2 regions of the Micromonospora craniellae genome follow, and region 2 is predicted to be linked to the other one. Evidence: riboswitches for the same ligand, from Rfam matches in the RefSeq annotation. Region 2 holds a riboswitch; the other holds the start of a gene.
The links. A riboswitch is a leader RNA that binds a small molecule or an ion and turns the genes downstream of it on or off. The one in region 2 is predicted to bind cobalamin.
Positions count from the first base shown of each region.

Region 1 (14,786 bases), 400 kb from region 2:
CGCCGGGCGTCGACGGCACGGTGGACGCGGTCTGGGCGCAGGCGAGCACGGTGACCACGGCCAAGCAGGTCTCCGGCGCCGACGGTGCGGTCGCACAGGTCCGCACGCTGTGGCGGGACCAGACGCTCTACGTGCTGGCCGAGGTCACCGACCCGGTGGTGGACGTATCCGGGTCCGACCCGTGGACCCAGGACTCGGTGGAGATCTACGTCGACGCCGGTAACGCCAAGAACGGTTCCTACCGGTACGAAGACACCCAGATCCGGATCAACGCGGACAATGTCGTGTCGTTCGGCACCGGAGACGAGGCGTTCCAGGCGGGACGCCTGCGCAGCGCGACCGTGCGGACCGCGACCGGCTACACCGTCGAGGCCGCGATCAGCCTGCTCGAGCACGGCGGCCTCGACACGTTCCACGGCTTGGACTTCCAGGTCAACGACGCCTCCGGCGGTACGCGCACGGCGATCCGCAACTGGGCTGAGCAGGAGGGCGTCGGCTACCAGAGCACCGCCCGATGGGGAGTGGGCCGGTTGGTCGAGGGGTCGACCGTGGACGTCACGCTGACCCGGGTGGCCCGGTGGAACTCGGACAGCGGCGGGGGCTACTGCGCCACCATCACCGCCACCAACAACGGCGACAAGCCGGTGGCCTGGACCGCGATCGTCGACCTGGAGGGCGACATCTACACCGCGTGGAACTTCACCCGGGAGCGCCTGGCCGACGGCAGCTACCGGATCAGCGGTGTGGACTGGAACCGGACCCTGAAGCCCGGGGCCAGCACCGTCAGCGTCGGGTACTGCGCCAACCTGTGAGAGCCGGCACCGGCCCCGGCTGAGGTCGGGGCCTTGGCCGGCTCAGCAGAGACATTGCGACAGGGTACGGGCGCGACCTGTTCCGGTCCGCCCACCGCGAGCGGCTTGCCGCCGCAGTCGCTCGACTCTCTGGGCCTTCTCGCTGGCGCGCGTTGAATCTCGGCGCAGGCGGGGGGGTTGGCGGCCCGAGGGCCGCCATGTCGGGTACGGGCACTGTCGAGCTGACAGCGGCGACGGATCACCTGGGACCGGCCGAACACGTCCTGGCCCGGTGGTGACCGGTCCCGCCGTTCGCCCGGCCGGCCAGCAACCGTGCGCCACCGACACTGCCCAGCCTGCCAGCCCGCAACCTGCCGGCCTCTCGATCCGCCGAGGGGCCCGATAGCGCATACGGATCAGCTCGACAGCGGCCGACGACGTGACCCGGAGCCGGGCGCCGCCGAGAACACGAGACCGGATCGGGCCCAGGGCGTGGTGACGCCGCTGTCCCGGGCAGCGTCACGCCACCCGGGACAGCAGTCCGCCTCAGCCGGTCAGAAGTCGTCGTCGAAGCTGACCGAGCCGGTCACCCCGACCTGGTAGGCGGACACCCGCCGCTCGAAGAAGTTCGACAGCTCCTGGACGTCCTGCAACTCCATGAAGGCGAACGGGTTGCCGCTGCCGTACATCGGCGCGATGCCGAGCACGGCCAGCCGCCGGTCGGCCACGTGCTGGAGGTACTCCCGCATGTCGGCCAGCGACATCCCGGAGACACCCTGCTCCAGCAGGTCGGCGGCGAACTGCACCTCGCACTCGACCGCCTCGGCCAGCATGTCCTTGACCTGCTGCTCCATCTCGGCGTCGAACAGGTCCGGCTCCTCGGCCCGGACGGTGTCGACCACCTCGAACGCGAAGGCCATGTGCATGGACTCGTCGCGGAACACCCAGTTGGTGCCCGAGGCGAGGCCGTGCAGCAGACCCCGGGAACGCAGGAAGTAGACGTACGCGAAGGCGCCGTAGAAGAACAGGCCCTCGATGCAGGCGGCGAAACAGATCAGGTTCAGCAGGAAGGCCCGACGGTCCTCCCGGGTCCGCAGCTCGCGCAGTTCGAAGATCGAGTCGATCCACCTGAAGCAGAACTCGGCCTTGCGGGCGATCGACGGGATGTTCTCCACCGCCGCGAACGCCTCGAACCGTTCCTTCTCGTCCGGGACGTAGGTGTCCAGCAGGTTCAGGTAGAACTGGACGTGCACCGCCTCCTCGAACAACTGCCGAGAGAGATAGAGCCGCCCCTCCGGTGAGTTGACGTGTTGATAGAGGTTGAGCACCAGATTGTTGGCGACAATGGTGTCGCCGGTGGCGAAGAACGCCACGAGCCGCGACACCAGGTGCTGCTCCGCCGGGGAGAGCTTGGCCAGGTCTGCGAGGTCGGAGTGAAGGTCGACCTCCTCGACGGTCCAGGTGTTCTTGATCGCATCCTTGAACCGGTCGAAGAACTGCGGATAGCGCATCGGCCGCAGGGTCAGATCCATGCCGGGATCGAGCAGCATCTGCCGCTGCCCCGCGCTGGCGCTGGTGCTGGATTCGGAAACGGTGGTCACTGGCATGCCTCGCAGCTCTCGGGATTCTCCAGGGAGCAGGCCAGCGCCTCGTCGTCGCTCACCGCGACCACCGGCTTCACACCAGGGGTGACGGCGACGGTGGCCTGCTGGATGCGGGTCGCGGGACGCGACCGCAGGTAGTAGGTGGTCTTCAGCCCGGACTTCCAGGCATAGAGGTACATCGAGGAGAGCTTGCCGATGGTCGGCGCGCTCAGGAACAGGTTCAGCGACTGCGACTGGTCGATGAAGGGGGCACGGGCGGCCGCCAGGTCGATCAGCGCCCGCTGCGGCAGCTCCCACGCGGTACGGAACAGCTCGCGGACGTCCGCAGGAATCTCCGCGACGCCCTGCACGGAACCCTCGGCGCGCTTGATCTGCTCCCGGACCGGGGCCGTCCACAGCCCGCGCGCCTTCAGCTCGCGTACCAGATAGGTGTTGATCTGGAGGAACTCACCGGACATCGTCTCGCGCTTGAACAGGTTGGACACCTGCGGCTCGATGCACTCGTAGCAGCCGGCGATCGAGGCGATGGTGGCGGTCGGTGCGATCGCGACCAGCAGCGAGTTCCGCAGGCCGTGCCGGCCGATCGTCTCGCGCAGCGCGGCCCACCGCCCGGCCTGACCGACCTCGGCACCCCACAGGTCCGGGTGCAGCTCGCCCCGGGCGGCCCGGGTCTCGGCGTACGCGGGATGCGGGCCGAACCGCTCGGCGAGCCCGGCCGACGTCTCCAACGCGGTCAGGAAGATCTCCTCCTGCACCCGGGTCGACAACTCCCGGGCGGCCGGGGAGTCGAACGGCAGGCGCAGCGTGAAGAACGCGTCCTGCAGACCCATCAGCCCGAGCCCGACCGGACGCCAGCGCGGGTTCGACGCCGCCGCCTGCTCGGCCGGGTAGTAGTTGATGTCGATCACCCGGTCGAGGAACACCACGGCGGTACGCACCGTCGCCCGCAGCCGTTCCCAGTCGACGCCGTCCGCGGTGACGTGCGCGCCCAGGTTGACCGACCCGAGGTTGCACACCGCGGTCTCGGCATCGTCGTTGACCTCCAGGATCTCGGTGCACAGGTTCGACAGATGGATCGTGTTGCCCGGTGCGCCGGTCTGGTTGGACAGCCGGTTCGAGGCGTCCTTGAACGTCATCCACCCGTTGCCGGTCTGCGCGAGCGTCCGCATCATCCGCCCGTACAGGTCGCGGGCCTTGACGGTCTTGACCGCCTTCTTCTCCGCCGCGCGGTACGCCTCGTTGAACGCCTCGCCGAACAGGTCGGGCAGTTCGGGCGCGTCCGACGGGTCGACGAGCGACCAGTCGCCGTCCGCCTCGACCCGCCGCATGAACTCGTCCGGGATCCAGTTGGCGAGGTTCAGGTTGTGCGTCCGCCGGGACTCCTCGCCGGTGTTGTCCCGCAGTTCGAGGAACTCCTCGATGTCCGGGTGCCACGGTTCGAGATAGACGCAGGCCGCGCCCTTGCGGCGGCCGCCCTGGTTGACCGCGGCCACCCCGGCGTCCAGCGTCTTGAGGAACGGCACGATGCCGTTCGACCTGCCGTTGGTGCCCCGGATCAACGCTCCCCGACCGCGTACCCGGGACCAGGAGATCCCGATGCCACCGGAGAACTTGGACAGCTTCGCGACCTGGTGGTAGCGCTCGTAGATGGAATCGAGTTCGTCGCGGGGCGAGTCGACCAGGAAGCACGAGGACATCTGGGTGTGCCGGGTGCCGGAGTTGAACAGCGTCGGCGAACTCGGCAGGTAGGCCAGGCTGGACATCAGCCGGTAGAAGCCGATCGCCTCGCCGGGCGTCTGGGACAGGCCGCAGGCGACCCGCAACAGCCAGTACTGCGGCGTCTCCACCACGAGCCGGGTCTGCGGGTGCCGCAGCAGGTACCGGTCGGCGACCGTCCGCAGACCGAAGTACTCGAAGCGCAGGTCCCCCGCCGGGTCGATCGCGTCGTCCAGCTTGCGCGCGTTGCGGGCCACGAACGCGGCGGTATCGTCGCCGATCAGGCCCAGTCCGTGCGCGTACCGGATGGACTGACTGAAGCTGGCAACCTGCTGCCCACGGACCTCCTTGTCGACGTACGCGGCCAGCAGCCGGGCCGCCAGCTTCGAGTACTGCGGCTCCTCACCGATCAGTTCGGCCGCGGTCTGGATCGACAGCTTGTCCATCTCGGCGGTGGTCGCGCCGTCGTACAACCCGCTGATGGTCTTGGTGGCCACCCTCAGCGGGTCGATCTCGTCCAGGTCGGCGACCCACCGCTCCACCGCCTTGACGATCTTGTTGACGTCCACCGGCTCGGTGTCGCCGTTCCGCTTGCGGACCTGCATGACGTGCCGGCGCTGCTCCGGCCCCGCCTGCTCCTGGGTCACCGTCATGTTCCCCCTCCTCACGCCTGTCCCCGAGATCGTCGGGTCCGCGCGGGAGGACGCCGCCGGTCACCCGACGGCACTCCTGCCGTGACTGACCAGCCCATGGCGTCGGCTGTCCCGCGCGGCCTTCGACCGCCGCACACGTCGCGTGCGGCACGCTGGCAGGTCTTCGGACTCGTGGGCCTGGTGCTCGCGCCTACTGGCCGTCGCTTCCCAGACCTGGCGGGTCCAGTGCGTATGACGGCGGTCGTTCCCACTCACCGCTGCGGGGCAGTCCCGGATTCCCACCGAGTTCCCTCTTGCCTCGACCGTCGTGGAGCGGCGGCCGAACCAGCTACAGGGCACACCATATATGGGTGCGGTGCGGAGATGGCAACACCAGATGCTGTGCCGGGCGTGTCGTGTGCCGGATGTAGTTCACCCCGCCGACCGCCCGGCCGGGTACTCGATCATGCCCACTAGCATCGTCGCGTGCAGACTGCGGCCGGACCCGGCGACCGACGGGCACTGCTCGACATCCTCGTCCACGCCGCGAACCGGACACCCGACCAGGTCGTGGTGCACGTCCGCGACGACGGCGCCGAACGGACGGTCACCTTCCGGCAACTGCGGGACGATTCGCTGCGAATCGCGGGCGGCTACCGGGCAGCGGGGGTGGTCCCAGGCACCCCGGTGCTCCTGCTCGCCGACGCCGGGGACGACTTCCAGCCGCTGTTCTGGGGGGCGCTCGCCGCCGGGTTGGTCCCGGTGCCGCTGCCGCCCGAGCCGGCCCGGGTACGGGCGGTCCGCGCGCTGCTCACCGACGCGGTGACCGTGGTGGACGACACCACCGAAGCTGTGGCCGACGGGCTGGCGGGCCCGGTGCTGCGGCTGGCGGACCTGCGTACCGGCACCCCGCCGGAGGAGTTGTTCGCCGCCGCACCGACCGACGTGGCGTTCCTGCAGTTCTCCTCCGGCAGCACGGGCGCGCCGCGCGGGGTGGAGTTGACCCACGCCAACGTCCTGGCCAATGTGGAGCAGGCCCGGCTGGCCAGCGGCGCCGGGCCGGACGACGTGCTGGTCACCTGGATGCCGTTCTTCCACGACATGGGGTTGATCGGCACCCACCTGACCCCGCTCGCCATCGGGTGCAAGCAGGTCCGCGTCCCCCCGCTGGCGTTCGCCAAGCGCCCGGCGCTGTGGTTCACCACCGCTCACCGGCACCGCGCGACCCTGCTGTCGGCGGCGAACTTCGCGCTTGCGCTGGCCGTCCGCCGGGTGCCGGCGGACCTCCTCGCCACGCTGGACCTGAGCCGGGTCCGGTGCGTGGTGGTGGGCGCGGAGCCGATCTCCCCGACCGTATGGCGGGCGTTCCTGGCGCACGTCCGCCCGGCCGCGCTCGCCCCGTCCGCCCTGCGACCGGTGTACGGGCTGGCGGAGGCGACCCTCGCGGTGACCTTCCCGCCGCCGGGGGAGGTCGCCGCGCCGCTGGTGCTGGACCGGGCCGCGCTGAGCCAGGGCCGCGCGGTGCCCACCGGGCCGGGTACCCACGCCGTGGAGCTGATGGACCTGGGGTACCCGGTGCCCGGCTGCGAGGTCCGCATCGTCGACGAACGGCACCGGCCACTGCCCGAGGACCGGGTGGGCCTGATCGAGGTACGCGGCCCGAACGTGGCGCGCGGCTACCACCGGGATTCGCAGGCCAGCCGGGAGACCTTCGTGGACGGCTGGCTGCGCACCGGTGACCTGGGTTTCCGGCACGCCGGCCGGCTCTGCGTCACCGGCCGCGCGAAAGACGTGATCTTCGTCAACGGCCGGACGTTCCACGCCCCCGACCTGGAGGCGGTGGCCGCCGCGACCGTCGGGCTGCCGGCCACGGTGACCGCGGTGGTCGGCTGCACCGACCCGGACACCGGCGGCGAGCGGATCGTGGTGTTCGTGGCGTGGGCCCGTCCGCCGGTCGGGGCGGCCGTGGTGCTCGACGCGACGCGGGCCCGGGTCGCCGAGGCGGCCGGGCACGACGACGTGCGGGTGCTGCCGCTGCCGCCGGGCACGTTCGCCCGGACCACCAGCGGCAAGCTGCGGCGGCGACGGATGCGCGAACGCTACCTGGCCGGCGACTTCACCGACCGGGAACGCCGCTGGCACCCACCGGCGCACGGAGGTGCGCACCCGGCCGCACTCGGCGTCGCGCACCCATCGGCGGCCGGAGCGGCGTGCCCGGTGGCCGGGCCGCCGTCGGACGGCTCGGGGCCGCTGTCCCGGCGACGGGTCGAGCAGATCGTCCGGGCGGTCTGGGCCCGGGTGCTGGACCGGCCCGCCGACACCATCACGGCGGACGACCGCTTCCTGGCCATCGGGGGGTCGTCGCTCAAGGCGATGGAGGTGCTGGCCGGGCTGGAGGACGCCCTCGGCGCCACGTTCGATCCGGCGGACCTGCGGGACTGCCCCACCGTCGCCGCGCTGACCGACCGCATCCTGGCCGGGCCGCCCGCGACCCGGCCGGCACCGCCCGGCGGGCGCGCCCCGGCGTCGCAGGACGCCCGCCCCGGTACGGCGCCGCTCGCGGTGATCGGGATGGCCTGCCGGTTCCCCGGCGCGGACGACCCCGACGAGTTCTGGCGCTGCCTCGTCGACGGCGTCGACGCGGTACGGCCGGTGCCCAGTCACCGGTGGACGCCGCAGGACGGACGTCCCCGCTGGGGATCCTTCCTGGACGATCCGATGCGCCTCGACGCGGACTTCTTCGGGCTCACCGACGAGGAGGCCCGGCTCGCCGACCCGCACGCCCGGCTGTTCCTCGAGATCGGGTACGAGGCGCTCGACCGTGCCGGGTACGCCGGCCCGCGTCGGCAGGGCCGCCGCATCGGTGTCTTCGCCGCCGTCGGTGAGAGCGCCTACCCCGAGCTGCTGGCCGCCGCCGGTCCGGTCACCGCACCCGCGGCTCTGGTCGGGAACCTGCGCAATCTCGTCGCGGCCCGGCTGTCGCAGACGCTGGACCTCGTCGGACCCGCGATCGCGGTGGACACGGCCTGCTCCTCGGCGCTGGTCGCGCTGCACCTGGCCGCGCGCAGCCTCGCCACCGGCGAGTGCGACATCGCGCTGGTCGGCGGGGTGACCCTCCACCTCACCGAGACCGCCTACCGGCTGCTGGACGCCGCCGAGGCGTTGTCACCGACCGGGCGGTGTCGCGCCTTCGACGCCGACGCCGACGGTTTCGTGCCCGGCGAGGGTGGCGCGGCGCTGGTGCTGTGCCGCACCGACGACGCGTACGCCGCCGGGGATCGGGTGCTCGCCCTGGTCGCCGGCACCGCCGTCGGCAACGACGGCCGGTCGCTGAGCATGCTCGCCCCGAACCCGCAACGGCAGTGGGAGGTCATCGCCCGGGCGTACGCGGACGCCCGGCTCGATCCCGCCGCCGTCTCCTACGTCGAGGCCCACGGCACCGGCACCGGGCTCGGTGACCCGGTGGAGGTGCGCTCACTGGCCGCCGCGTTCCCCCGCCGTCCCGACGGCATGCCCCGTTGGTTGGGTTCGGTCAAGACCAACCTGGGGCACCTGCTCAACACCGCCGGGATGCCGGCGCTGCTCAAGGTGATGCTGGCTCTGCGGCACCGGCAGTTGCCGCCGTCGTTGCACCACGTCCGGCCGTCCACCCGGTACGACCTGGACGCCGCCGGTTTCGCGGTGGTCACCGAGGCACGCCCGTGGACCGCACCCGGGCCGCTGGTCGCCGGGGTGAACGCGTTCGGCTTCGGCGGCACCAACGCGCACGCCGTCCTGTGCGAGGCGCCACCCCGCGAACCCGCTCCTCCGCCGGCCGGCACCGGCGTGCATCTGGTGACGCTCACCGCGCGGTCGGCGTACGCGCTGCGGCGCAGCGCCCATGACCTCGCCGGGCACCTGCGCGCCCGGCCCGACCTCGACGTGGCCGACGTGGTCGCCAGCGCCGGGACGTCCCGCGACGACGCGCCGTACCGGCTGGCGCTCGTCGCCGACGGCACCGGGCTGGCCGACCGGTTGGCCGCCGCCGCGAGCGCGTACCGCGACGAGCCGGTCCGCCGTCGGCCGCGTACCGTCTTCGTCTTTCCCGGCGACGGACCGCCACTGCCCGCACCCGCGGTCCGGGACCTGCACGACCGGCTCCCCGTCTTCCGGGCCCTGCTGACCAGGGCCTGTGCCGCCGCCGGTCCGGTGGCGGGACGACCCCTGCTGTCCTGGTGCCTGGGGGACGGCGAGGCGGACCAGCCGGACGGTCGGGTCACCGGCCCGGCGGGCGTGGTGGTGGCCCTGGCGTTGGCCGGGCAACTCGCCGCGTGGGGCGTACGGCCCGACGCGCTCCTCGGACACGGGGTGGGTGAGTTGGCGGCGGCCGCCGCCAGCGGCGCGCTGGGTGTCGCCGAGGCGGTGCGGCGGACCGTCGCACTCGCCGACCCGGCCGAGGACCGCCACGCCGACGACGGGTACGCCGCCCTCGCGGCGCTGCGGGGCGTCCCGGTGTTCAGCCCGGCGGCCGGGCGGTGGGATCCGCCGGACCCGGTCCGGTGGGTGACCGGTACGGCGACCGGGCCGGAGTTGCGCGCGGCGTGGCGCCGGCTCCACGACGACGGGTACGACACCGTGGTCGAGCTGGGCGTCGCCGACCCGACCCGGGACAGCGTCGACCTCCTGACGGACGCCGGGACCGGCCTGACCCGGGTGGTCGCGGTGCGCTGCGGGTCGGACACCGGTACCGCGTCGTTGCTGGCCACGGCCGGACTGCTCTGGGCCCGGGGTAGTCCGCTCGACCGGCCCGCCCTGTACGCCGGTCGGCGGCGGGTGCCGGTGCCGACCTATCCGTTCGCGCGTCGCGCCTACCCGCCACCGGGGCCGGCGCACGCCGTACCGGTGCACGCCGTCGCCTGGCGGGAGGTGCCGACGGTCGCGGGCGTGCCTGCCCGGCGGGTGCGGCTGTGCGGCCCGGGGGTGGGTGGCCCGTTCGCCGACGCCCTGGCCGTCGCGCTCACCGCCGACGGGATCGAGGTCCGCACCGACCCGGCACGGGCCGACACTCCCACGGACCTCGCTCCGGACGCCTCCGGACCGCCGCCGGAGACCACCGTGCTGCTCGCCGGGGCGGCGGTGGACACGCCGGACGTGGCCGCGCTCGACGTCGCCGTCGCCGAGCAGGTACGCGCCGTCCGCGCCCTGATCGACGAGGGTGTCGACCGGCCAGGCCGGCTGCTGGTGGTCACCGAGGACGTGCACGTCACCGGCGCGGCGGCGGAGCGTGGCCGCCCGGTGCAGGCGGTGCTGGCCGGGCTGGCCGCCGCGCTCGCCGACGAGCGTCCCGGCCTGCTCGTGCACGCCGTGGATCTGTCCTCGTCGGACGGTACGGCGGCACGGGTCGACGCCGTCCGCCGCGAGATGTGCGCCTTCGCCGGGGACCCGGCACCCGCCGACGGGCACGCCTCGCCCGGCCCGCTCGTGGGGGCCGGGGTGGCCTGGCGGGGCGGACGCCGCCTGGCCCGGTTCCTCGATCCGGTGCCGACGGCCGCGGACCGGACCGACGAACCTGCTGGTGGCGGACCCGTCGCGGGTGCCGTCCACCTGATCGTCGGTGGTGCCGGTGGCGTGGGCGCCGCGCTGGCCCGGTCCCTGGCCCGCCGGGATGGACCGACCCTGCTGCTGGCCGGCCGGTCCGACCGGGCACCGGCCGCGTTGCTGGCGGAGCTGACCGCGCGGGGCGCGACGGCGACGTACCACCGGTGTGACGTGACCGTGCCCGCCGACGTCGACGCCCTGCTCGCCGCGGTGCCCCGGGTCGACACCGTGTTCCACGCCGCCGGCACCGTCCGGGTCGGCACTCTGCGCGCCAAGTCCGTCCAGGACGTACTCGCCGTGCTGGGTCCGAAGGTGCGTGGCAGTCACCTGCTCGCCGAAGCGCTGCGTCGACACGGCCACGACCGCACGGTGCTGGTCGGGTTCTCGTCGGTCAGCGCCGTGCTGCCCGGCCTGGCCGGCGCGATCGGCGACTACGCCGCCGCCAACCGGTTCCTCGACGCGTTCGCCGCCGCGCACCGGGCCGCCGGCCGTCCCGTCCAGGCGGTCGGCTTCGCCGCGATCAGCGACACCGGCATGGCCGCCCGCACGGGCCGGACCGGCACCGGGGCGATGCGGGTCGACGACGCGCTGCGCGGCCTGGCGGTCGCCCGCCACGTCGACGCCGCACACCTCGTCGTCGCGGATCCGGTCGCCGTCCCGCGGGTCGCCGCCCCGCCGCCCGCCGTCCCGGTCGACGCCACCGTCGGTGCCGCTGACGCTGCCGTCGGTGCCGCCGATGGTGGACCGGCCGGTGTGGACGGCGGGCCGGGGCGGGGCGAGGTGGCCCGGCTGCTGCGGCGACTACTCGCCGAACCGCTGCACCGGCGGCCCGACGAGATCGCCGACGACACCTCGTTCCTCGCCCTCGGCCTGGACTCGCTGGCCGCAGTGGACCTGGTCAAACGACTGGAGGAGGAACTCGGCCGGGACCTGCCGGTCACCCTGTTCTTCGAGTACACCACCGTCGCCGACCTGGCCGCCCATCTCACCGGAGCGCGCGGCGTCGAGCCGGTCCCGCCCACGGCGCGCGCGCCGCTGGACGAGTCGCGGACGCTGGTCGAGGGCGAGCCCTTCCCGCTGACCGCCGTGCAGCGGGCCTTCCACGTCAACGAACGGCTCCACCCCACCGTGGCGAGCTTCGCCTTCGTCCAGCAGACCGTCACCGGTCCCCTCGACGCCGGACTGCTCGGGCAGGCGCTGGCCCGCCTGGAGGCGCGCCACCCGATGCTGCGGGTCCGGTTCACGCCCGGTCCGGGTACGCCTCGGCAGGTGGTCCCGCCCGTGCCGGTCCACCCGGCTCCGACGACGCCGGACTGGTACGCGGTGCGGTCGCTCACCGAGCCGCTCGCCGAGGCAGGGGAGCGGCTGTGCAACACCCCGGTCGACCTGACCCGACAGCCGCCGCTGCGGGTGGTTCTCGTCCGGGAGGGTGCCGATCGGGCCCACCTGATGCTGGTGCTGCACCACGCGGCCGGGGACGGGTTCAGCCTGAACCTGCTCAGCGAGGAGCTGTGGGCCGACTACACCGCACTGGCCCACGGTCGCGCCCCGGTGGTCCGACCGCCGGCCCCCGGATTCGACGCGTACGCGCGCGAGGTGACCGTGCCCGCGCCGGAGGATCTGGCGTACTGGCGGGGCCTGCTGGCCGGCGGCGCGGCGCTGCGGCTGCCGTTCGACGGCGACCCGGACACGCCTCCCGGCCCGCCCGTGCTGACCCATCAGGGTGAGCTGGCGCCGGAGCTGGTGGCGGTGTTGCGGGAGCGGGCCGCTCAGGCCGGTGTGTCGCTGTTCCACCTGCTCCTGGCCGGGTACATGCGCTGCCTGGCCCGGTGGGGCGGGCAGCGACGCGTACCGGTGACGGTGGCGCGGGCCGGTCGGGACGCCCGGTTGGCCGGCATCGACCGGATCGTCGGGCCGTTCGCCGACACCCTGCCCGTGGTGATCGACGTGGATCCCGACGAGCCGGTCGGGCAGCTCGCCGACCGGCTCCGGGTGACCTGGTCGGCGGCGCAGCGGCACGGCTCGGTCACCAGCCTCGACCTGGCCCGGCTGCTCGACCGGCCCGGCGCGGGGCCGCGCACCGCCAGCCCGGCCGGGTTCAGCTTCGCCCGGTTCCCGGTCACCCGCGATCCGGACTGTCCCGTCGACGTCACGCCCACGGCGGCCGGTTCGGGCTCCGCCGCCACCCGGCTCAGCCTGCTCTGCTGGGAGTCCGGCGACGGTCTCGGCCTGTCCTGGAACTTCCCGCGCCGACTGTTCACCCGGGCGACCGTGGCCCGGCTCGCCGCCGAGCACCGGGACGACCTCGTCACGATCGCCACCGGCCGACCGCCGCTGTCCACCGTGGAGCGGGCGGCGACCGCGCTGGACGCCACCCCCGCCGGACAGCGGTCCGCCGAGGCCGACCGGGCCGTGGCGCACCGCTCCGACGCCGGTCCGGCCGGGCAGCGGTCCGCCCACGCCGACCAGGTCGAGCGGCAGCCGGTCGACGGCGGCGACGTGACCGCCCGGATCCGGGCGGTCTGCCGGCGTACCCCGGACGCAGTGGCCGTGACGACCGGCGAGCGGACCATGACCTACCGGACACTTGACCGCGACGCCGACCGGGTGGCCGCGCTGCTCGCCCGGCACGGCGTCCGTCCCGGCGACCGGGTCGGCCTGCTCACCGCGCCCGGCCCGCAGACCGTCGTCGGGGTGGTCGGCATCCTGCGGGCCGGTGCCGCCTGGGTGCCGCTGGACACGGCCCACCCGCCGACCCGCCTCGCCGACCATCTGGTCCGCGCCGGAGCCGGACTGCTGCTGCACGACGACGAGTCGGCCGCCATCGCGGCCCGCCTCGACGCTGCCGCACGACCGGTCCTCTTCGGCCCGGGCACGGACGACGCGGTCGAGGAACACGACGTCCCGTCGGTGCCCGACGCGGCACCGGACCGGACGGCGTACGTGATCTTCACCTCGGGGTCGACCGGGCGGCCCAAGGGCGTACCGGTCAGCCATCGGTCGATGCGCACCTACCTCGACTGGGCCGTGGCCACCTTCGACTACCGGCCCGGCGACCGGCTCGCCCAGACGGCGTCGAGCTGCTTCGACGCGTCGGTCCGGCAGATCCTGGCCCCGCTGCTGGTCGGGGCCACCGTGGTCACCTTCACCCGCGCCCAGCTCCGCGACCCGCAGGTGTTGCTGTCCCGGATCGCCGCAGACCGGATCACGGTGTGGAGTTCGGTCCCCACCCTGTGGGAGCGGATCCTGCGCAGCGCCGAGGAGCACGTACGCCGGCACGGCGAGGCACCCGACCTGACCGCGTTGCGCTGGGTGCACGTGGGCGGCGAGGAGCTGTCGCCGGTGGCGGTCCGGCGCTGGTTCGACCTCTACGGCGACGCCCGGATCACCAACCTGTACGGCCCGACCGAGGCCACCATCAACGCCACCTGGCACCTGATCGACAAACGGCCGGACGACACGGTACGCCGGCTGCCGATCGGCCGCCCGGTCGGCGGGGCGGTGGTACGCGTCGTCGACCCGGCCGGGCGGGTGTGCCCACCCGGCGCGGCCGGCGAGCTGTACCTCGGCGGTGCCGGGCTCACCACCGGCTACCTCGGCGAGCCGGAGCTGACCGGGGCGGCGTTCGTGGTCCACGACGGCGAGCGGTTCTATCGCAGCGGCGACCGGGGGCGGCTCGCGCCGGACGGGACCCTGGAGTTCCTGGGCCGACTCGACGACCAGGTGAAGATCCACGGCCACCGGGTGGAGCCCGGCGAGATCGAGGCGGTGCTGCGGACCCACCCGGAGGTCGCCTCCGCGACCGTCCTGCACCATGCCGATCCGTACCCCCGGCTGCACGCCTTCGTGCTGCCCGCACCGCAGGCCACCCCGACCACGGCCGCGCTGCGTGCCCACCTGGCCGCCCACCTGCCGGCGCACATGGTGCCCGCGCGCATCCACCTGCTGGACAGCCTGCCGCTGACCGCCACCGGCAAGGTCGACCGCGAATCGCTGGCGGCGCTGGTCACCTCGGCCACCGACAGCCGCGCACCCGCCCCGGCGGACGCAGACGTCGCGGCCCCTGCTCGCGCGACCGCCGGCGCGCCGGCCGGTACCGAAGCGGAGCTGGCCCGGATCTGGGCCGGTCTGCTGGCCGTGCCGGCGGTCGGCCCGCACGACGACTTCTTCGCCCTCGGCGGCGACTCCATCCTGGCCCTGGAGCTCTTCGCCCACCTTCAGCAGAACAGCGCCGTCACGGCGAGCCCGACGCTCATCTACGAGCACCGGACCCCGGCCGCCCTGGCCGCCGTGCTCGACGCCGAGGCGACCACCGGCGACGACCTGCCCACCGACGCTCCGGCGGACGCCACGGCCGGTCCGGTCACCGTCGACCGTTCGGTGGCCGACGCCGTACCGCAGGCGGGTTCCGCCGCGCCGTTCCCGGTGACCGCAGCGCAGCGCGGCTTCCTGCTCGCCGACGCCGT
Region 1 is NZ_CP061725.1:6,588,529-6,603,314, forward strand. Features, by position in the region: gene ID554_RS30030 (endo-1,4-beta-xylanase) at 1-812, shown strand, start outside; gene ID554_RS30035 (ribonucleotide-diphosphate reductase subunit beta) at 1,346-2,398, opposite strand; gene ID554_RS30040 (ribonucleoside-diphosphate reductase subunit alpha) at 2,389-4,764, opposite strand; cobalamin riboswitch at 4,902-5,108, opposite strand; gene ID554_RS30045 (non-ribosomal peptide synthetase/type I polyketide synthase) at 5,230-14,786, shown strand, end outside.
Region 1: another riboswitch for cobalamin. It lies ahead of ID554_RS30040 (ribonucleoside-diphosphate reductase subunit alpha); the one in region 2 lies ahead of metE (5-methyltetrahydropteroyltriglutamate--homocysteine S-methyltransferase).

Region 2 (14,786 bases):
AGGCCGGAGGTGAGTCTCGGGATGAGCCTGGGGGATATCCGCTTACTGCCCAGGTGGTGTCCGGCATATAGGCAGCATGAGCCCGGTCCAGGCTCTCATACGGAACGTGTGAAGGCGGACCCCGATACTGTCCGTCGGTTGACCGGCGGCGAGAGGGAGGACTCCAAGCGGAGGAGACCGCGAGGAGCAGAGTACCGATGCGGGGCCGCTGGCGGACTCGCCCGTAGTAGCTGTGAACCGCCTGCGTATCGCAGTGGGTTGGGGAGCGAAGGGGCGGGGTCGTTCAGGCTGGTTTGTGCGGTCAACCGTGAGGGAGGAACCGCGTGAGTCAGCCAGGGTTGACAGGCAAGTCGCACGATATCCCAAAGCGGCTGATCTGGGCCGCGTGGTTGAAGGTGAAAGGTAATGGCGGAGCGGCCGGGGCCGACGGAGTGACGATCGAACAGTTCGAAACGAGGTTGGCTGACAACCTCTACCGGCTGTGGAACCGTATGTCGTCGGGCAGCTATTTCCCCGGCCCGGTCCGGGCGGTGGAGATCCCGAAGAAGGGTGGGGTCAGGATTCTGGGCATTCCCAATGTGGTCGACCGGGTGGCGCAGACGGTGGCGGTGCTGGTGTTGGAGCCGGAGGTGGAGAAGGTGTTCCACGACGACTCGTAAGCATTCAGGGCCACTCCATGACGTAGCCGTTGGTGGCAGTGTGTGATGGGTGGTGGCGGTCGTTGCTCGTGGTGGGTTAGCCGGGTGCCCAGGCGGGTGGTGTCCAGGGTCGGCCGAGGATGGCGTCGCGGATGGCGGTCATGACATCCGCGCCGTGTTTGGTCACTGTGGAGACGTAACCGCGGATGGCGTAGCGGTGTTCGGTGACCTTCTCGCTGGTGAGCCGTCCGGAGATCTTCTGCTGGGTCTTCGCGGGCCGTAGGTCGCGTTCGGCCTGGTTCGACGTGGGTGGGATGCGCAGGTCGGTGGTGAATCGCAGGATGTCGGCTTCTCGGTCGTGGAGGTCTTCCAGCAGTGCCCGGTGTTTCGGCTGTTTACGGCCGTCCACCCGGGCGACCTCCTTGAGCCCGATCCGCACGCCGTGCCGGTAGGCGTCGATCAGCGGGCCGGCGATGTGTTCGCCGATCGCGGGCAGGTTCTGTGCGCGGGCGAGGTTCGCGGCGTGGACGAGTCCCTGTAGCGCCTGGCGGATCTGGATCGGCCAGTGCGCGTCGGGGTAGGTCTCGGCGGCGTCCTGACAGTCGCGGATCAGGTGGGCTACGCAGAGTTGGTGGACCAGGTGGGCGAAGATCTTCGCGTCGTAGTTCTGGTAACGGTCGTGCACGACCACCCCGGTCAGGTCCGGCAGGACGAACACCTTGAACGTGTCGAGGCTGCGGTCACCGAGCAGGTACCAGGTGTAGAGGCGGGTGCAGGCGACCAGAAGGTACTTCTTGACCTTGCGGGCACCGACCCGGATCGGGGTCTCGTCGCAGGAGACCACATGCGCGAGGGCGATCAGCGTGCGGATGATCCGGTTCGACTCGGCCACCCCCGCCGCGGCCCGGCCGATCAACGCGTGGACGAACCCGTCCGACGGACGCGAGCCGGTCAACGCGGCGACCAGGTCAGCGCACCGGGCCACCGGAATCGCGTGCACCACCATCAGATAGACGCACCACGCCTGAAGATTCGGCCCGTACGAGACGCCTGCGTCCGGCACCCCCTCGGGGCGGGCCGCCACGTGCATCGCCCCGCACCCGCAGCGCACCGCGTGCCGATCATGCTGGGTGACCGTCGCCGTCATCGCCGGCACATCGACCTGCTGATGCGAGGCGTAAACCCCCAGATCAGCCGCCGATGCCAGATCCGATCCGCATCCACACGGCCCGCCCGGAAAATGATCCACAATGCCGTCCGGAAACGGTGACCAGGACAGCTGCGCACCCGGCGCACCCCGCTGCTTACCCCGCGACCGCTTACCAGCACCGGCTGCCGGCACCGGCGTGGACACCTCCGCCGGCGGCGTCCGTCCCGGATCATCATCCTTCGACGGCGGCATCCCCGAGTTCCCACTGTTACGCGACACCAGGCGTTCCAACCGCGCGACCCGATCAGTCAACTCCCGGTTCGCCTGGGTCAACTGTTCCACCTGAACGATCAGCCGTCGCGTGAGTCCGATCAACTCCTCGCGCGACAACTCCTCCAAGCCCGGCACCCACCGATCACAACACATCGATCGCACCCGGCCGCGCATCGACACACCGTCAAGATCGACCCAGCCCGTCAATCACAGACAGCCACTCACGGCCACCACCCGGAGTGGCCCTGAATGTTTACGACGACTCCTACGGATATCGTCCCGGACGGTCCCCGATTGATGCGATTCGGGTGTGTCGGCAGCGGTGTTTCAAGAAGGACTGGGTCGTCGATTTGGACGTCAAGGCCTTTTTCGACTCCGTGCGGTGGGATTTGATGCTCAAGGCGGTGGCGCGTCACACGACTCACCCGTGGGTCATGCTGTATGTGGAGCGCTGGTTGAGAGCGCCGATTCTGATGCCCGACGGGACCCTGACCCATCGGAACAAGGGGACACCGCAGGGTGGTCCGATCTCCCCGTTGATCGCCAACATTTTTCTGCACTACGGCTTCGACACCTGGATGGGCCGTGAGTTTCCCGGGGTCGGGTTCGAGCGGTTCGCAGACGATGTGGTGGTCCACTGCGTGACCGAACGTCAGGCGCAACAGGTGCGTCAGGCGATCGATCGTCGGTTCGCGGACATCGGGTTGCAGTTGCACCCCGACAAGACGCGCATCGTGTACTGCAAAGACGACCGGCGCCGTCTCGACTACGAGCTGGTGACGTTCACGTTCTGCGGGTACGCGTTTCGTCCCCGGAAGGCATGGGACAAGATCCGCGGAAGGGCCCGGACCGGGTTCCTACCCGCGGTTGCCCCGGGGAAGCTGACCGATATGAGCCGCAAGGTCGCGTCCTGGGTCAATGCCATTAAGTTAAGGCGTCTGGGCAGGCCAGCCTGGGTATGGCGGGCCCGTCGTGGCGGGTGGTCCGGTCGGTGGGTCGTTTGACGCGGTAGGAGTTGTGGCGGGCGCGTTTGATGACGCGGGGGCAGCTGCGGTCGCGTCGGGGCGGGTTCGGCTGGTGGCGGATCTCGGTGAGGGCATCGTCGAGGGCGGTGGAAAGGTGCTCAGGGGGTAATGGCCGCCTGGTCGGTGACCTGGCGGCGTACGACGCGTAGGCCTTTGACGAACGACATGCGGTCGGGGTCGTAGCCGGCCGGGTCGGCGGCTTCCAGCAGCAGTGCGCGGATGGCGTAGTGGGCCAGCAGTAGTCCCCACATCTGCTGTTCGGCCAGGTCAGGGACCTTCGATCGGAGGACTTCGCCGCGGCCGCGCAGGTCCGTCTTGATCTCGTTCAGAGTGGACTCTTCTTCCCAGCGCTGCTGGTAGGCACCCGCCAGTTCCATCGCGGGGACCTCGTGGTGGTCGGTGAGGGTGGTGACCACCACGATGAGTTCGCCGTCGGGGTTGCGGTCCGGGACGGTGTACTCGACCACCCTGACGAGGCGGGCGAGATCGGCCGGGATCTCCTGGCCGGTCCGGGCCTGCTCGACCAGCCTGGCCCGGCGTTGCGCGGACAACCCCGCCTTGAAGATCAGTGCCTGGTAGGAGCCGTCCGCGAGCCACCGCAGATGCCCGATGGACACGCTCGCGCCGACTCGCCAGGCAAGGTCCGCGCCGGTGGCGGCGAAGGAGTTGAACAGGTCGAAGGAGTACAGGCCCGCGTCGGCCAGGACCAGCATGCCCGGCCCGACCCGCCCGGCCAGATCCTTGATCAGGGTACGTTCCCCGGTGCGGCACGACCCGAGTACCGCCCCGACGATCGCGTGGCTGCCGCACTCGGCCAACGCCGCGATGTGCAGCTTCGGGTACGCCGACGCCTTCGGCCCCGACCCCATCCGGTCGAAGCGTTCCACGTTGGCCGGGGTGTCGGCCACGTCGAGGGTGGTCGCGTCGATCGCCATCAGCCGGCGCCGGGCCAGCCAGGCGCCCTTGGTGCCCGGTCCAGCCAAGGGCACGCACGCCCTGTCGAACAACATCTTCACCGGCTCGGCGCCCAGCCGCTGACGTGCCTGGGTGATCGCCGACGCCGTCGGGACCTGCCAGTCATCGTCCCAGGAACCAAGTCTGCGCAGGTTACCCACCAGCCGGCGCATCACCTCGTCAGAAGACTCGGCGCAGAACAACCCCATCGCGATCACGTAACGGATCATCACGTGCGCCGGCAGCCGCCGGACCCGCTTCTCACGCCGCCCGCTGCGGTTGAGTACCTCTTCCAGCAGATCCCGGTTGAACCGGGCCGACACCACCCCGAGCCCGATGTGATCGGTCAACCGGCCCTGCGGCCGCAGCGACTCCACCCCAGACGACGTCACGCCACGGCACGGTACCGGCCCGCCGACCCCTAGTCAGCTCACCGCGCTGACCAGCACTGATGCCTTAACTGAACGGCATTGCGTCCTGGCGGCTACATCGACGCACGACCGGCAACCTGGCAGACCTCGCCGTAGAGGTCAACCCTGTCCTTCGGGGCTGGTTGAACTACTTCACCGTGTTTTACCCGAGCGCGGTCTACCCGATCGGCAAGCGCATCGATCGTCATCTGATGCGCTGGGCGAAGTGGAAGTACAAGCGACTCAAACGCAGCGACGACAGAGCTCGAGTATGGCTACGAGACGTCCGGCAACGGTCGCCCGACCTGTTCGCGCACTGGGCGATGCGGTACACGACCTGACAACCGAACGGCACGAGCCGGATGAGTCGAGAGGTTCACGTCCGGATCTGTGGGGGACGGCGGGTGAAACTCCCGCCGTCTACCCGGCAGCAACGCATATGGGTTGATTGGCGCGACACGGGCGAAGGCGGCGAGTCGGGCGGCAGTGGAAACAGGCGTGGAGCCATCGATAGACATGTCCTTGCGACAGATCCCGGAACCTGTCAAGTCAACTGAGACAATTTCTTGATTTTGTTTAGCTTTGTGCTGGTGGAAGAGGGGCTCCGGCCGAGGTCACGGCCTGTTCCGGGTGGCTGTTGTCGGGTTTGTTGATCCATGCCCGGTCCGGTAGCCGGGGTGGTTGGGGACGGCGGCGTCCGAACCGTTCGGGATGTGCGGCCCAGGCGGCGTCGAGGGTGCGTTGCCGCTGTTCACGGATCTGTCCGGCGGTGCCGTGGTGGACCGATGCCGGGGTGTGCAGGCCGATCCCGGAGTGCCGGTGTTCGTGGTTGTAGTAGCTGTAGAACGCTTCGCAGTGCTGTCGGGCGTGCTGGATCGATCCGAACCGCTCTGGGAACGTGGGGTCGTACTTGAGTGTCTTGAAGCTGGCCTCGATGTACGGGTTGTCGTTGGAGGTCTTGGGCCGGCTGTGGCTGCGGCCGATTTTGAGATCGGTCAGCAGCTGGGTGACGGTCTTGCTGGTCATCGCGGCGCCGCGGTCGGCGTGCACGGTCAGCTGATCGGGGTTCACGCGTTCGCGGGCGGCGGCGTCGGCGATCAGCGCTTCGGCGAGTTGGCCGTCCTCGTGGGCGGCGACCATGTGCCCGACGACGTAGCGGGACCAGATGTCGATCACCGTGTAAAGGTGGAACCAGACGCCCTTGACCGGGCCGCGCAGCTTCGTGATGTCCCACGACCACACCTGATTCGCGGCGTCGGCGACCAGTTCGGGTTTGGTCCGGGCCGGATGGGTGGCCTGGCTGCGGCGTTCGCCGGTCTGCCCGGCGGCCCGCAGGATCCGGTACATCGTGGACTCCGAGCACCACCAGCGGCCCTCGTCGAGTTCGCGGGCCCACACCTGCGCCGGGGCCAGATCCACGTATGGCGGGCTGTTGAGCAGGTCCAGGACCTGCCGGCGTTCAGGCTCGGTCAGCGCGGACGGCGGCGGCTTACGCGGCGCCCGTGGCCGGGAGACCAGCGGCGGGGCACTACGGCGATACAGCGTCGCCCTCGACAGGCCGGTCAGCCGGCACGCGGGCGCGATGCCCCACAACGGCGTCAGCGCCGCCTGCGCCTCGGCGAGGACGAGTTCGGCATCGCCACGGCATCCGCGCTCTCGGAGAGCAGTTCCAAGAGCGCGTGAGCTTTTCCCATGATCGACAACGCGGTCTGGGTCTTGTTCAACTCGGCCTGCAGGCGGGCGTTCTCCCGCTGAAGACGGGAAAGTTCAGCGTTCTCGGCCTTCTTCGCCGCCCGCGCAGCCGATTGCCGCCGGTCCGTCAGGCCGGCCGCGGCTCCGGCATCCCGCGCCTTGCGCCAGTCGAGAAGGTGTGAACCGTACAGCCGTTCCCGGCGCAGAATCGCCCCGCGAGCCGCCGCATCCGGCGCCGACTCGTACTCGTCCAGAATCCTCGCCTTGAACTCCGCGGTGAATGTCCGCCGCTGGGGCCGGGCGTCCGGATCCAGACTCTCATGGGGCCTCGACGTCATGCTGATGTGCTCTCCTCAGGGCCGTCCAGGAAGAGTATCCCCTGGTAGACGGGCTGTCTCACATCAGCGTGACAGGGAGGGGTCCGCAGCGCGCAACAACACCTGCGCCCGCTGCACCAGCCGATGCTCGACCGTACGCGACTTGGCAAGAGACTCCAGCAGTTCCCGCTGACCTGTTTCGAGCGCCAACGGCGCGGCAGCACGTGTCACACGCAAAGCCTACTAGGCCGTGTGTCATAAGTGCCCGTGGCCCTGCTGTGAGGTGATCGGCTGGGTGTGTCGGTGATCGATATGCGGTGAGGTCTCCGGTAGATGGGTTATCGACCAAGACAACCATCTGCACGGAGACCTCGTGGCCAGCGTAGTGGTGACGAGGCGGCACGACCTGACCGACGCGCAGTGGGCGGTGCTGGAGCCGTTGCTGCCCGGGCGGAAGAAGCCGGGTCGGCCGCCGAAGTGGAGCAAGCGGCAGCTCATTGACGGGATCAGGTGGCGGGTCCGTACGGGTGCGCCGTGGCGGGACGTGCCGGACTGCTATGGGCACTGGCGCACGGTGTACGGGCTGTACCGGCGCTGGCAGCGGGCGGGGGTGTGGGCGGGGATCCTGGCCGGGTTGCAGGGTAGGGCCGACGCGCTCGGGTTGATCTCCTGGGACGTGAGTGTGGACTCCACGATCGTGCGGGCGCATCAGCACGCCGCCGGCGCCCGCCGGGGCAGTCACACGCAGGTCGAGCCGCCGGGCGGCAGCAGCGCCGCCGAGCCGGCGGATCACGCGCTGGGCCGGTCCCGGGGCGGTCTGACGACCAAGCTGCACCTGGCCTGCGAGCAGGGCCGCATGGTGCTGGCGTTCGTCATCACCGGTGGGCAGCGCGGCGACAGCCCGCAGTTCACCACTGTGCTGGACCGCATCCGGGTGCCTCGTCTCGGTGTCGGGCGGCCCCGGTGTCGGCCGCAGCGGGTCCTGGCGGACAAGGCGTACAGCAGCAAGGCCAACCGCGGCTACCTGCGGCGCCGTGGTATCGGCTGTGTCATCCCGGTCAAGGCCGACCAGGCCGCGAACCGTCGTAAGAAGGGCTCGGCGGGTGGCCGGCCACCCGCCTTCGACCCCAGCGCATACCGGCAGCGTCACGCCGTGGAGTGCGGCATCAGCCTGCTCAAACAGCACCGTGCCGTGGCCACCCGCTACGACAAACTCGCAGTGCGCTACGAAGCCACCGCCACCATCAGCATGATCGACAACTGGCTCCGGCGCCTCGAACGGCACTTATGACACACGACCTAAACGGCTAGCTATTTACGAGACACAACACTAGTCCGTGCCGGTCAGGGTGTCGGTTCCGGCGGTGAGCGTGCAGTCATGAGTTTCTCCTTGTGGTCGTCGGCGAGTTCTGCGCGGACGTATCCGCGAAGAAGGTTTCGGCCGGTGCACCGGTCTCGGCCGCCGACCCTAGTGATTGCTGATTGCAACCAGTGTCGACTTTAGGTGGCGTGGTGGTAGATTGCAATCACTCGCGGGGAGGAAGGCAGATGCACAGGACGCCGCGTTCGGGATGTCCGATCAACACCGCTGTCGAGGTGCTCGGCGATCCGTGGGCGATGCTGGTGCTGCGCGACGTCATGTTCGGCAATCGCCGGTACTTCCGTGAACTGCTGCTGGGCTCCGAGGAGGGGATCGCGAGCAACATCCTGAGCAGCCGGCTCAAGCAGCTCACCGCTGCGGGTCTGCTGACCCGCGAGGACGCCCACCGAGGGCAGCGGGCGATGTACTCCCTCACCGAGGCGGGGATCCAGGTCCTACCCATCATGGTCCAATGCCGTTCAGTTAAGGCATCAGTGCTGGTCAGCGCGGTGAGCTGACTAGGGGTCGGCGGGCCGGTACCGTGCCGTGGCGTGACGTCGTCTGGGGTGGAGTCGCTGCGGCCGTAGGGCCGGTTGACCGATCACATCGGGCTCGGGGTGGTGTCGGCCCGGTTCAACCGGGATCTGCTGGAAGAGGTACTCAACCGCAGCGGGCGGCGTGAGAAGCGGGTCCGGCGGCTGCCGGCGCACGTGATGATCCGTTACGTGATCGCGATGGGGTTGTTCTGCGCCGAGTCTTCTGACGAGGTGATGCGCCGGCTGGTGGGTAACCTGCGCAGACTTGGTTCCTGGGACGATGACTGGCAGGTCCCGACGGCGTCGGCGATCACCCAGGCACGTCAGCGGCTGGGCGCCGAGCCGGTGAAGATGTTGTTCGACAGGGCGTGCGTGCCCTTGGCTGGACCGGGCACCAAGGGCGCCTGGCTGGCCCGGCGCCGGCTGATGGCGATCGACGCGACCACCCTCGACGTGGCCGACACCCCGGCCAACGTGGAACGCTTCGACCGGATGGGGTCGGGGCCGAAGGCGTCGGCGTACCCGAAGCTGCACATCGCGGCGTTGGCCGAGTGCGGCAGCCACGCGATCGTCGGGGCGGTACTCGGGTCGTGCCGCACCGGGGAACGTACCCTGATCAAGGATCTGGCCGGGCGGGTCGGGCCGGGCATGCTGGTCCTGGCCGACGCGGGCCTGTACTCCTTCGACCTGTTCAACTCCTTCGCCGCCACCGGCGCGGACCTTGCCTGGCGAGTCGGCGCGAGCGTGTCCATCGGGCATCTGCGGTGGCTCGCGGACGGCTCCTACCAGGCACTGATCTTCAAGGCGGGGTTGTCCGCGCAACGCCGGGCCAGGCTGGTCGAGCAGGCCCGGACCGGCCAGGAGATCCCGGCCGATCTCGCCCGCCTCGTCAGGGTGGTCGAGTACACCGTCCCGGACCGCAACCCCGACGGCGAACTCATCGTGGTGGTCACCACCCTCACCGACCACCACGAGGTCCCCGCGATGGAACTGGCGGGTGCCTACCAGCAGCGCTGGGAAGAAGAGTCCACTCTGAACGAGATCAAGACGGACCTGCGCGGCCGCGGCGAAGTCCTCCGATCGAAGGTCCCTGACCTGGTCGAACAGCAGATGTGGGGACTACTGCTGGCCCACTACGCCATCCGCGCACTGCTGCTGGAAGCCGCCGACCCGGCCGGCTACGACCCCGACCGCATGTCGTTCGTCAAAGGCCTACGCGTCGTACGCCGCCAGGTCACCGACCAGGCGGCCATTACCCCCTGAGCACCTTTCCACCGCCCTCGACGATGCCCTCACCGAGATCCGCCACCAGCCGAACCCGCCCCGACGCGACCGCAGCTGCCCCCGCGTCATCAAACGCGCCCGCCACAACTCCTACCGCGTCAAACGACCCACCGACCGGACCACCCGCCACGACGGGCCCGCCATACCCAGGCTGGCCTGCCCAGACGCCTTAACTTAATGGCATTGCATCATGGTCGTGCTGGCTAAATGGGGCCTCGAATTCCGAGACGGTTCCCCGCGTTTGCGTGCCCGCGCGGAACTCCTACGCGACGGCGGCCCCGAACTCCTGGCTGAGATGATGGACGAGCTCCGCGAGCTCCACCTGGGCATCCCGCGGCCAGACCCCACCGCGCCGCGCCCCAGCCAACGACTGCAAGCGGCCTACGACAACGCCGTGCACGTCACCGTTGCCGTGTAGCCCTCGCCGCGAGACGGCAACACGAGCGACCAGCGTCCGCAGCCCGCCGTCCCGCAGGTCGGACGCGATGGCCCGGACAGCGGTGTCGGATGCGTACCATGTCCGGTGGTGCTGGTTCGTCCCGTCCGGATGGGCGGAACGTCGTAAGAGGGAACCCGGTGGGAGACCGGGACTGCCCCGCAGCGGTGAGTGGGAACGACCGCCGTCATTTGAGCACTGGGCCGTGAGGTCTGGGAAGCGACGGCCAGTAGGCGACCTGGTGTCATGCCCGCGAGTCCGAAGACCTGCCAGCGCTGCGCACACCGCCGGTGTGCGCTGCCGGCGGCCTCTCGGGAGGGCCTGGGCGGAAAGCCGGTACCCGAGGTGTACCTGCCTTCCCTCCCGTGTCCGCCGGGCACTTCGAGGGAAGGACCCCCAAGGTGAGTACCCCATTCGGTCAGAGCACCGTGCTCGGCTACCCACGCATCGGCGCCAATCGTGAGCTGAAGAAGGCGGTGGAGGCGTACTGGGCCGGTAGCGTCGACGCCGCCGGTCTGGAACGTACGGCCGCCGGCCTGCGGGTCGAGGTCTGGCGTGCGCTGCGCGACGCCCGTCTCGACGCGATTCCGTCGAACGTCTTCTCCTACTACGATCACGTGCTCGACACCGCCGTCGCCGTCGGCGCGATCCCGACCCGGTTCGCCCGGCTGGGCCTCTCCGCGCTGGACACCTACTTCGCCATGGCCCGTGGCGTGGACGCCGAGCCGGCACTGGAACTGACGAAGTGGTTCGACACCAACTACCACTACCTGGTGCCGGAGATCGACTCCGACACCGTCTTCACCGCCGATCCGGCCAAGGCCCTCAGGGAGTATGCCGAGGCCGCTGAGCTGGGCATCACCACCCGGCCGGTGCTCGTGGGACCGGCCACGTTCCTGCTGCTGGCCAAGGGCGACGATCCGTTCGCCCGCCTCGACGACCTGGTCGAGACGTACGCCCGGATCCTCACCGCGTTGGCTGAGGCGGGTGTGGCCTGGGTGCAGTTGGACGAGCCCGCATACGTCGCCGACCGCACGCCGGACGAGATCGACGCGCTGCGGCACGCCTACACCCGACTGGGCGAGCTGGCGCAGCGGCCGCGGATCTTCGTCGCGACCTACTTCGGTGAGCTCGGTGACGCGTTGCCGGCCCTGTTGGGCACTCCGGTGGAGGCGGTCGGTCTGGACCTGGTGGCTGGGCCGGGTAATTTGCGTCGGCTTGCGGCCGCGGGTCCGCTGGGCGGTAAGACGATCGTCGCGGGTCTGGTCGATGGCCGCAACATCTGGCGTACGGACCTGCGGGCTGCCGTCGCGGTCGGTGCGACGGTCGCTGGCCTTGCTGATCACGTGGCGGTGTCCACGTCCTGTTCGCTGTTGCACGTCCCGGTCGATCTGGGTGCGGAGACCCGCCTCGACCCTCGGCTGTCCGAGCGGCTCGCGTTCGCTCGGCAGAAGGTCGACGAGGTGGTCGTGCTCGGTCGGGCGTTGCGTGACGGCGCCACGTCGTTGCCCGCCCCGGTGCCGGCCACCCCGGCGCAGTGGCGTCACGACGATGTCCGTGGCCGCCTTACCGCCCTGCGGCCCACCGACCGGCAGCGCGGCGACTACTCCACGCGGGCCACCCGCCAGCAGGAACGGCTCGGGCTGCCGGAGTTGCCGACCACCACGATCGGGTCGTTCCCGCAGACCGGTGAGCTGCGCAAGGCCCGTGCCGCGCACCGGGCCGGCAGCCTCGACGACGCCGGCTACGCGTCGCGGATGCGTGCCGAGGTGGAGCATGTCATCCGACTGCAGGAACAGTTGGGCCTGGACGTGCTCGTGCACGGTGAACCGGAACGCAACGACATGGTGCAGTACTTCGGCGAGCAGCTCGACGGCTTCGCGGCCACCGAGCACGGCTGGGTGCAGTCGTACGGCTCCCGTTGTGTCCGTCCTCCGATCATCTACGGCGACGTGGCGCGCAGGGCGCCGATGACGGTGGAGTGGTCCACCTATGCGCAGTCGCTGACCAGTAAGCCGGTCAAGGGGATGCTCACCGGTCCGGTCACCATCCTGGCCTGGTCGTTCGTGCGTAGCGACCAGCCGTTGGCGGACACCGCCGACCAGGTCGCGTTGGCGCTACGTGACGAGTGCCGTGACCTGGAGTCCGCCGGGATCCGGGTCATCCAGGTCGACGAGCCGGCGCTGCGGGAGACGCTGCCGTTGCGCAAGAGCGACCAGAAGGCGTACCTGGACTGGGCCGTCGGCGCGTTCCGGCTGGCCACCAGCGGCGTCGCCGACGACACCCAGATCCACACCCACCTGTGCTACTCGGAGTTCGGTGAGGTGATCAGCGCCATCGACGCCCTCGACGCCGACGTCACCAGCATCGAGGCGTCCCGGTCGAAGATGGAGGTCCTCGACGACCTGGCCGCGATCGGCTATGGCCGGGGTGTCGGCCCCGGGGTGTGGGACATCCATTCGCCCCGGGTGCCGCCGCGTGACGAGGTGATCGAGGCGCTGCGTCGGGCCGTCGCGGCCGTGCCGGCCCGACGGTTGTGGGCGAACCCGGACTGCGGGTTGAAGACCCGCGCCTACCCGGAGGTCGAGGCGTCCCTACGACACCTGGTCGCCGCCGCCGCCGAGGTCCGCGGCAACTGACATCGCCACGCCGGGCGATCCCACCACAGGATCGCCCGGCTCGACCCGGGAGGGACATTGAACGTCGAATCGACTGCTTTCCGTGCCGCGATCGAGGCTGTCCGCGCGGTGGAGCCGCGTATCGCCGATGCGATCACCAAGGAGCTGCACGATCAGCGGGAGTCGCTGAAGTTGATCGCCAGCGAGAACTACGCCTCACCGGCGGTGTTGCTGGCAATGGGTAACTGGTTGTCCGACAAGTACGCGGAGGGCACGATCGGTCGCCGCTTCTACGCCGGCTGCCAGAATGTCGACACCGTCGAGGCGGTCGCGGTGGAGCACGCCAGAGCGCTCTTCGGCAGCCCCTACGCCTACGTCCAGCCGCACTCCGGCATCGACGCCAACCTGGTGGCGTACTGGGCGATCCTGGCGGACCGGGTCGAGGTACCGCATCTGCGCAGGTTCGAGCGGCGGCAGGTCAACGACCTGACCGACACCGAGTGGGCGCAGCTGCGGAGCGCGTTCGGCAACCAGCGGATGCTCGGCATGTCCCTGGATGCCGGCGGCCACCTCACCCACGGATTCCGGCCCAACATCTCCGGCAAGATGTTCGACCAGCGCAGCTACGGCGTGGACCCGGCCACCGGGCGCATCGACTACACGGCGCTGCGGGAGACGGCCCGCGAGTTCAAACCGTTGATCATCGTCGGTGGCTACTCGGCCTACCCGCGTAAGGTCAACTTCGCGGCGCTACGGGAGATCGCCGACGAGGTCGGGGCGACCTTCATGGTCGACATGGCCCACTTCGCCGGGCTGGTCGCCGGCAAGGTCTTCACCGGCGACTTCAACCCGGTCGCGCACGCACACATCGTCACCACCACGACCCACAAGAGCCTGCGTGGCCCCCGCGGCGGGGCGGTCCTGGCCCAGCCCGAGCTCGCCGACCAGGTCGACCGCGGCTGCCCGATGGTGCTCGGCGGCCCACTCAACCATGTCATCGCGGCGAAGGCGGTCGCGTTCGCCGAAGCCCGTCAACCCGCGTTCGCCGCGTACGCCCAGCAGGTCGTCGACAACAGTCAGGCGCTCGCCGACGGGCTGATGCGGCGCGGCGTCCGTCTGGTCAGCGACGGTACCGACAACCATCTCGTGCTGATCGACGTGCATCCGTTCGGTCTGACCGGCCGCCAGGCCGAGCAGGCCCTTCTGGACAGTGGGGTGGTGACCAACCGCAACGCCATTCCCCGGGACCCCAACGGCGCCTGGTACACCTCGGGCATCCGTATCGGCACCCCGGCCCTGACCAGCCGCGGCCTCGGAGTCGGTGAGATGGACCAGATCGCCGACCTGATCCACACCGTGCTCACCGGCACCACGCCGACCGAGGGCTCCAAGGCGAAGTACCAGATCGACCCGGCCCTGGCCGACCGGGTCAGCAAACAGGCGACCGAGTTGCTCGCGGCATTTCCGCTCTATCCGGGCGTCAACCTCGCCTGAGCGGAAACGGTCCGGGTGGCACCACCTCGCGTGCGTGCCACCCGAACGTCGACTCCTCCCGAGATCCGGCCCGCGCCGTCTCAAATCAGACCTGCGACGGCTGTCACCGTGTCGGCGAGGTCGCGGCACGGACCCACCATCCCCACGGCCGGTGTGCCCTGGGGCGCCCACCCCTTGCCGGCGATCACGACCGTGGGCCGCCAGCCCGACACGTCAGCGAGCGTCCGGAGAATCTCCGGCCCGCGGCAATGCCGCCCGTGACTCCACACCACGACGACGGTGGGTCGGCTACGGCCGACCGCGTCGGCGAGCGCGGCGGGTCGCAGCCCGGCACCCAGGTGTACCGAGGCGATCCTGTCCTCGGCGAGCGCGGCGGCCACGGCGTCCAGTGCCACGCAGTCGCGGTGCTCGTCGATGGCGATCAGCAGGACCTGCACGGACGATCCGGAGCATGGCCGCGGCACGGTGGCGAACACCTCGCTCAGACATCGGGCCAGCACCCGGCGGGTGGACGCGCGACGTGCCTCGCTGTATCGGGCTCGGCTGATCAGGATGAACGCGGGGCCGGCCAGGGTGTGCCAGGTGTGCACCACACCCTG
Region 2 is NZ_CP061725.1:147,516-162,301, reverse strand. Features, by position in the region: gene ID554_RS00725 (RNA-dependent RNA polymerase family protein) at 324-659, shown strand; gene tnpC (IS66 family transposase) at 736-2,196, opposite strand; gene ID554_RS00715 (reverse transcriptase domain-containing protein) at 2,301-3,065, shown strand; gene ID554_RS00710 (IS4 family transposase) at 3,185-4,432, opposite strand; gene ID554_RS00705 (group II intron maturase-specific domain-containing protein) at 4,501-4,791, shown strand; gene ID554_RS00700 (IS3 family transposase) at 5,027-6,043, opposite strand; gene ID554_RS00695 (transposase) at 6,049-6,480, opposite strand; gene ID554_RS00690 (hypothetical protein) at 6,544-6,690, opposite strand; gene ID554_RS00685 (IS5 family transposase) at 6,833-7,750, shown strand; gene ID554_RS00680 (winged helix-turn-helix transcriptional regulator) at 8,008-8,337, shown strand; gene ID554_RS00675 (IS4 family transposase) at 8,413-9,618, shown strand; gene ID554_RS00670 (hypothetical protein) at 9,830-10,057, shown strand; cobalamin riboswitch at 10,153-10,363, shown strand; gene metE (5-methyltetrahydropteroyltriglutamate--homocysteine S-methyltransferase) at 10,477-12,714, shown strand; gene ID554_RS00660 (glycine hydroxymethyltransferase) at 12,772-14,187, shown strand; gene ID554_RS00655 (MerR family transcriptional regulator) at 14,268-14,786, opposite strand, start outside.